DNA from 2 places in the uncultured Sneathiella sp. genome. Region 1 is predicted to be linked to the other one. Evidence: riboswitches for the same ligand, from Rfam matches in the RefSeq annotation. Region 1 holds a riboswitch; the other holds the start of a gene.
What was found. A riboswitch is a leader RNA that binds a small molecule or an ion and turns the genes downstream of it on or off. The one in region 1 is predicted to bind glycine.
Positions count from the first base shown of each region.

Region 1 (4,214 bases):
CCCTGTCCGGAACCCCAAATATCCTTCCACGCCTTGGACTTACCGGTACCGCCACTCCCGAAATTCATGCGGCTTTTGTCGGCCCCCGGCAGATTTTCCGGATCCAACCCTGCGCGAACAACGCTCGGACGGAGATAGTTTCCATGAACGCCGGTGAATGTATTGGTATACACGATGTCTTCGCCCGTGCTTTCTACAATCATGGCCTTGTAATCGTCAACCGCGTTTGCTTCCTTCGTCGCAATGAAGGCGCTGCCCATATAGGCAAGGTCCGCCCCCATCGCCTGCGCCGAGAGAATGGAACGTCCGTTCGCAATCGCGCCAGAGAGGGCAATAGGGCCGTCAAAAAACTGCCGAACCTCAGATACCAGCGCGAAGGGGCTTAACCTCCCGGCATGCCCGCCGGCACCCGCACAAACGAGGATCAACCCGTCAACGCCAGCCTCCAACGCTTTTTGCGCATGACGAATGGTTGTCACATCATGGAGCACAATACCGCCATAGGAATGTATCGCCTCCACGACTTCGTTCGGCGCCCTGAGACTGGTGATAATGATGGGCACCTCATGCTTCACGCAAAGAGCAACATCCTCATCTAGCCGGGAATTAGATGCGTGAACAATCTGATTAACCGCGAAAGGGGCCACCTTCTTATCCGGATTGGCTTCCGCATATTCCGCGAGTTCCGTCTTTATCTGGTGCAGCCATTCGTCAAGCTGAGAGGCCGGTCGCGCGTTCAGTGCCGGAAAGGAGCCAACAATGCCTTGCTTACACTGCGCAATCACCAGTTCCGGATTCGAAACAATAAACATTGGTGATGCAATGACCGGAAGAGAAAGTCGCCCCTCCAGAACAGCTGGCATTGACATGTAAAGGATGACTCCTAGTTCATTGGAAAGTTTAGCCAAGCTTGGATCTTCCGCCCAGTTACCCGGCTTGCGGCGATTATTAGCAGGATTTTTCAAAGATGACAAATTGTCATTATTGACAAAATTTCATTTTTTATGTTCGCACTTGCAGCATTATTACGAAAAATCGTTTCAAAACAGAATATTATTACTTTCGGTCGAATATGAAAAAAATCTACACCTGAGTCAGGGTTAGCGAGAAATCGCCCTGAAATTGAATCTCAACCACGTTTTATGATGATTTTGATTCTCTTTTGCTTGTCAAAGTAACGCGTAAAAGGCCCGGTAACATAAATGTAAGGCAAATATTTTCCTCCTATCGGGACATTCTTGCCCACCTTTAAATCCCGGCACTAGTGTCTTCGCATCATTTTCGCCGCAGGGTATGGAAACCATTATGTTTTATGCCGGTCTCGTTCTGGCACGAACACTGCATATTGATCGCCGAACTAATTTTTATGGAGAGAATCGTGCTGCATGCTGAAGTGAATGACTTGTCGGTTGAGAACAGATTTGAAAAACGTGGAGCCTTCCGGGTCTCCAATCCTGTGCTGAGTGTCGAGATAGATGGAACGCAGTTTTCAACAGAAAACTGGTCCCTTGACGGCATGATGATAAACGGCGTTCCGGATCGGATAGAGCTGGACGAACCTGTGCAAGGGATTATCGGCCCTGTTGGCTCTCCGGAAATGTGCCGCTTCGGGGGACGGATTGTCCGTGTCGATACACATAATATGACAACAGCAATTGAACTGGACGAGAAGAGCCCTGACGTTGCGGCATTGTTACCTCTGTGGGTCCTGAAATACGGTACCCGTTGAGCTTCAACCCTACATCCAACGCTTGACATTAATCAGATACCATACCTAAGGTTGCTGTACTTGCCGCTCGATGATCGGCATACCTTGAATTTCCTGATGGGAGAGACCGGGCTTTCCGGCGCCGAAGGAGCAACCGCCCCGGAAACTCTCAGGCACCTGTACCGTCAGGACAAAAGGCTCTGGAGAGAATGCGTCTGCCATATAAGGCGCATCACCGAAGAGGTAAGCTGGAATTTTCCGGCGCAATCTTTCAGGTACCCGGACAGAGGGGGCATCATTTAGCGCGTTGGTGATTTTCACCGGAGTGAGGAAGGGTGCCCGAGATGACGACAACTCCCAAAACCAGCCTTGGTAATGTCACACCCGTTGTGCCATCAAAGCCAACAAGTTCCGTAAACCCGACGTCGCAAATGGACGTCAATATAAGCGTCACCGATCTTTATACGATTGGCATTGGCCCGTCGAGTTCCCATACAGTGGGACCCATGCGCGCCGCGAAACGGTTTGCCGACCGGCTGAACAGTGAAGGTCTGCTCCTAATAACGGACCGGCTTCTTGTGGAGCTATACGGATCCCTCGCGCTCACCGGGCATGGGCATGCGACCGACATTGCCATCCTTCTCGGACTAAGCGGCAAACGCCCTTCCACTGTGGATCCGGAGGAAGTTCAGCCCCTGATCGCCGAAATTCGGAAAGCCGGGACGCTCTCACTCAATGGTACGCACGCCATTCCTTTTTATGAAGATCAAAGCCTCCTGTTCCTAAAAGATAAGCTCCTGCCTGAACACTCAAACGGCATGCGTTTTTATGCATACAGCAAGGACGGGGAGGAATTATTCTGCCAGGACTATTTTTCCGTCGGCGGTGGCTATGTCGTCTCGCATAACGAAGGGGACCGTGCAGAAACCCGTGGCCATAACATCCGCCTGCCCTACCCTTTTACATCGGCCGATGAATTGCTCGCCTTGGGGAAGGAAAGCGGGCTGAGCATCGCAGAGATGATGCTTGCAAATGAAGGCAGCTGGCGGTCAGAAGAGGAGACTTTCGCCTTTCTGGATGATGTGAATGACGCCATGATCAGCTGCATAAAGCGCGGATGCGAGGGGGAAGGCGTATTACCCGGTGGCCTGAATGTGAAGCGGCGCGCCAACAAACTCTATAAAGACCTGATGGAAAACCCGGAACGGGCATCGCGCGACCCGCTGACTGTCCTCGATTGGGTCAATCTTTATGCTTTGGCTGTCAATGAGGAAAATGCCGCAGGCGGCCGCGTTGTCACCGCCCCCACAAACGGGGCCGCCGGTGTGATCCCGGCTGTCCTTAAATATTACCAGCGGTTCTGTCCGGGTGTCACCAAAGAGGGAAGCCGTGACTTCCTGCTGACGGCTGCTGCAATTGGCGCAATCTATAAGAAGCGCGCTTCGATCTCAGCGGCAGAGATGGGGTGTCAGGGAGAAGTCGGGGTTGCCTGCTCCATGGCTGCAGGGGCGCTGACCGCCGTTCTCGGAGGGACGAATGAGCAGGTAGAAAACGCGGCGGAGATCGGGATGGAACATAATCTCGGTCTGACCTGCGATCCCATCGGCGGGCTTGTTCAGATTCCCTGTATCGAAAGAAACACCATGGGTGCCATGAAGGCAATCAACGCCTGCCGCCTGGCGCTGTCCGGGGATGGCGTTCACGTTGTCTCCCTTGATGAAGTAATCGAGACCATGCGACAAACCGGCGTCGACATGCTCAGCAAGTATAAGGAAACCTCACAAGGCGGGCTTGCCGTGAATGTGGTGGAATGCTAACGGCTTAACGTTCCCGCGTCAGCATCTTCTGAATATGAAGCGGCAGCGCGAAAGCGGCCTGATGGACTTCCGGTGTATAATATTCCGTTTCTATTTCTGCGTCGATATATCGCTGCGCCAATTTGGCAAGGTCGGCCCGGCGATGGCCTGTCTCATCCGTCGCCCACCCATAGGCCATAACACCGCCAACGTAACTCGGGATGGCGGCAAGGTAAAAGGTCACATCCTTGAATAAACGGCCCAGCCGATCGTAACTTTCCCTGAGCTCGTTCTCCTGAACAAACGGGACGCCGTTCTGGGTGATGATGATGCCCCCTTCGCTCAGGCATGACTTACAGTCGCCATAGAATTCCTCTGTATAAAGGACTTCACCCGGGCCGTGCGGATCCGTGCTGTCGATAACTATCACATCCCAGCGCGCGTCTGTTTCTTTGACGAATTGACAGCCATCCGCAATCACAAGCTCAAGCCGAGGATCATCAAAGGCCCCGCCAGAGACGGATGGCATATATTTTTTGCTGAGTTCAATAACTGTACGATCAATATCAACCAGTGTAACCGCAATATTCTTATGTTTCATCAACTGCCGCGCCGCGCCGCCATCTCCGCCGCCAATCACAAGGACGCGGCGCGCCTTGCCATGGGCAAGAAGCGGGACATGCACAAACATTTCATGATAGATGAATTCG
Region 1 is NZ_CAXBKA010000006.1:6,834-11,047, forward strand. Features, by position in the region: gene AAC599_RS13985 (nitronate monooxygenase family protein) at 1-869, opposite strand, end outside; gene AAC599_RS13990 (hypothetical protein) at 1,379-1,729, shown strand; glycine riboswitch at 1,817-1,903, shown strand; gene AAC599_RS13995 (L-serine ammonia-lyase) at 2,053-3,525, shown strand; gene speE (polyamine aminopropyltransferase) at 3,530-4,214, opposite strand, start outside.

Region 2 (4,214 bases), on a different contig from region 1:
ATATGCTGTTCCCGTGTAGAAAGAGTGAGGACAAATCCGCGCTTGCCATCCTGATCTACGGTCTGCCCGCAAAGCCGTCCTGGCATCTGGCGGACATATTTCTGACGCGTGGCGAGCAAGCCAACATAGGGGCCGCCGAATGATAGCGGCACTCCGATGGATTGACCTTCCCCCGCGACAATATCCGCCCCCATGTCGCCCGGCGGGATAATGACACCAAGCGAGACAACTTCATTAACAACAACAATCAGAAGGGTGCCGGCTTCATGACATTTATCGGCGAGCGCCGTAAAATCCTGGACGCGACCAAAGAAGTCAGGATTCTGAACAACGACACAAGCAATGTCTGATCCGATATGCTCATCAAAATCCTCGTCGCCTTCCAATACAGGCGGGAGGTTTTTTGTCTCGAATTCCGTAAATTGCAAGGTTGTCCGTGTCACATCCCGATAATGCGGGTGCAAATTGCCCGAAATAATCGCCTTCTTGCGACGGGTTACGCGGCACGCCATCAAGACCGCTTCCGCGCAGGAGGTTGCACCATCATACATTGACGCATTTGCGACTTCCATCCCGGTTATCATCGCCACCTGGGTCTGGAATTCGAACAGTGCCTGAAGCGTGCCTTGGCTGATTTCCGGCTGATACGGCGTATATGACGTCAGAAACTCGGAGCGCTGTATTGTGTGATCGGCAACCGAGGGGACATGATGCTGATATGCCCCGGCTCCCAGAAAACAGGGCGTCATATATGGGGACAGGTTTTTTGCAGCAAGAGTACGGAAATTCCTTTCAACCGTCATTTCACTCTCATGCAACGGCAAGTCAAGCAAGCCTTCGAGCCGTGCGTCTCGCGGAATATCCGCAAAGAGGTCATCAATGGACGGGACTCCAATTTTTGCCAGCATTTCTCGCCGCTCTTCCGCGGTATGGGGCATATATCTCATTCGTCGAGACCCTCGACATAGCTTTTGTAGGCGTCTTCATCCATCAGGTCATCAATTTCGGTACTGTCCGTTACCTTTACTTTTGCAAACCAGCCCCCCTCCAGAGGCGCCTCGTTGACCAGTGTCGGCGACCCTTCTAGGTCTTCATTTACCTCGATCACCTCACCGCTGACAGGAGAGTAGACTTCTGATGCGGCCTTGACGCTCTCGACCACGGCAAGTTCGTCACCTTTCGCAATATCCGAACCCACTTCCGGAACTTCCACATAGACCACGTCACCCAACTGCCCCTGAGCATAATCACTGATGCCGATCGTTGCCACATCGTCCTCCAGCAGCACCCATTCGTGATCTTCCGTATACCTGTATGACATTCAATACACTCCGTTAGAAAATTAACCTCGATAATAACGCTGCTCGACAAAAGGCATTTTTACGATGGTCGCAGCGCGCGCCTTTCCTCGGACAAGCAAATTGATTTTCGTACCCACCGCTGAGAATGCGAACGGTACATACCCCATTGCAATAGGAGCTTCCAGACAGGGAGAGTAACCACCGGACGTTACTTCGCCAATCACATTACCATCTTCGTCGGCAATTTCCGTATGTTCCCGCGCCGGCGCCCGTCCTTCGGGGACGATACCGACGCGTTTCATTGTCGGCTTATTCGTGATTTCAGCCTTTATGACGGCAGCGCCAGGGAAGCCGCCCTCCTCGCGGCGACGCTTGCTAATCGCCCAGAGCAGTCCGGCAGAAATTGGCGTAGTCTGTTCATTCAGATCATGTCCATACAAACAAAGCCCCGCCTCAAGCCGCAGCGAATCGCGCGCGCCAAGCCCGATTGGCGCAACTTCATCCTCCGCCAGTAACTTCCGGCAAAAGGCAACGGCATGTTCATTGGGAATGGAAATTTCATAGCCGTCTTCACCGGTATAACCGGAACGCGTCACAAAACAGGGAACTCCATCCAGAGACACTTCGCGGAAGGTCATAAATGGCATTTTCGTCACGACATCCGCATACCGTGCAAGTACAGCGGTGGCTTTCGGCCCTTGCAAGGCGACAAGCGCCCTGTCGGCAAGCTCCCGGACTTCCGCCTTGCCAGCAAGCCCCTTTTCCAGCAAGGCAATATCCTGCTCCTTGCAAGCGGCATTGACAACGACGAAAAGGTCCTTTTCTCGGCGCGTCACGATCAGATCGTCCAAGATGCCGCCTTCATTATTGGTGAGGAAGCTATATCGCATTTCACCGGGGGCCAGCGCCTGGATATCACCGGGAATTAATTCTTCAATCGCGGATGCAGGATCATCCCCGGATATAACGACCTGCCCCATATGAGAAACATCGAACAGCCCCGCAGAATCGCGGGTGAACAAATGTTCCTTCAGGATTCCCGTCGGATACTGGACAGGCATATCATATCCCGCGAACGGCACCATTTTCGCGCCCAATTCAACATGCAGATCATGGAGGATAGTTTTTTTAGCGGTAGATGCTTCACTCATACGTCAATCCCGGTTTCAGACAAAAGGCTATGTCCCAACGCTAGCTCTGCTGGAACCTACCCCCTCTGTCTTATAACCTGAGAGATTTGACGATTATGGATGCCACAACAATGACAACCATCTCGCTTACCCCTTCGGTGAAATCACAACTGTGATTTGCTTTCCAGAGTTTCATCCCCCTGCGGTCCGTTTGCCTGAGAGTTTCCGGGGTGGTTGCTCCTTCGGCGATGGTTTAGACGCCCATCTCTCCCGCGGGGATCGACTGAATGTGCATGAATAATAAGACTGATTTTGGTTTAGTCAAACAAGTAATGCTCTTTTATAGATTTTCAGCTTTAAAGCTCCAACTGCTCCCTGGTCAGTTGAAACCCTATGATGATGACATAGTCACCGCCGGTTTTAAGCCCCGTCAACGGAATACGTTGTTGCAGTTCTTCCTGAACGGTCGCGCGCCGCCGCCCTTCCTCGACTTCCAGCGGGCTGTAGAAAACTTCCTTGGCGATAATCTCCCCTGACCTTTCGGCGATTGCCACAAAGAACGGAAATTCCTCTGTCTGGCTCTCTGCCGCCGGACCTTTGGTCGCGCCGATGCGCAGGATCAGTTCAACGACAACCGCTGTATCGTCATCCACATACTGACACTGCCCGCTGAATGGCACGATGATTCCCTCAAACCGAACATCAACAAGGTCACGTCCCTCTCCTTCCCGGAACAGGGTGATTGTTTCCGCGCCCGGCAGGACTTCCACTCTTGGACAAGGCAGAGGCGGTTTAGACGATCCGAAAATACTGAAGATATCCGTATCGACACTTCCGCTGCATGCTGACACCAAAAACAACGGGGCTGCCAGTACAGACATACGGGGAAGTTTATTTAAAAATTTAAGCAAGGGCATTAGGATCCCGAAGAATTTAAAGACTAATTTTTAACATAAGTTCTATTGCAGGGCGACAAATCAACGACGTTATCCATCAGCATGTAAAGAAATTGCCACACCACTATAGTCGTCGTCATTTCAATTTACCTCGCCTTGTTATGGCATTACCCTTGAAACTGTTGTATGAGTCCGGCAAATCTAGAATGGACTGATGCAATAAGCAAGTTTTCACCGGGACACGATATTGATCGTGAAACGTGACCCGGAGCGGAAAGAGCATGAACACAGAAAAACGCACATTGTTACTGGCGGCACCGCGTGGATTTTGCGCCGGCGTAGACCGTGCAATACAGATTGTCGAGCGGGCACTCGAGAAGTATGGCGCACCGGTCTACGTCCGCCACGAAATCGTGCATAACCGCTTTGTTGTTGAAAATCTTGAAAAAAAAGGCGCTGTCTTTGTCGATGAGCTAAAGGATATCCCGAAAGATGTGCCGGTTATTTTCTCGGCACACGGTGTTGCGAAATCCGTCCCGGCAGAGGCTGAGAATCGGAAAATGTTCTATATTGACGCGACCTGTCCACTGGTTAGTAAAGTACATCGGGAGGCCGAGCGCCATGAACGCGACGATAAGGAAATAATCCTTATCGGGCATCGTGGACATCCTGAGGTGATCGGAACCATGGGACAGCTTGCCGAGGGGAAAATAACCCTGGTGGAAACGGCAGACGAAGCGCGGGCATTTGTGCCCAAACAGCCCGGCAAGGGCCTCGCATATCTCACCCAGACAACATTGTCCGTTGATGAAACCCGGGAAATTGTCGGCATCCTGAAAGAGCGCTTTCCGGACATCGAGAGTCCGAGGAAGGAAGACATTTGCTAT
Region 2 is NZ_CAXBKA010000005.1:122,939-127,152, reverse strand. Features, by position in the region: gene gcvPA (aminomethyl-transferring glycine dehydrogenase subunit GcvPA) at 1-938, opposite strand, end outside; gene gcvH (glycine cleavage system protein GcvH) at 944-1,321, opposite strand; gene gcvT (glycine cleavage system aminomethyltransferase GcvT) at 1,343-2,452, opposite strand; glycine riboswitch at 2,516-2,621, opposite strand; glycine riboswitch at 2,625-2,714, opposite strand; gene AAC599_RS12845 (hypothetical protein) at 2,788-3,282, opposite strand; gene ispH (4-hydroxy-3-methylbut-2-enyl diphosphate reductase) at 3,609-4,214, shown strand, end outside.
Region 2: another riboswitch for glycine. It lies ahead of gcvT (glycine cleavage system aminomethyltransferase GcvT); the one in region 1 lies ahead of AAC599_RS13995 (L-serine ammonia-lyase).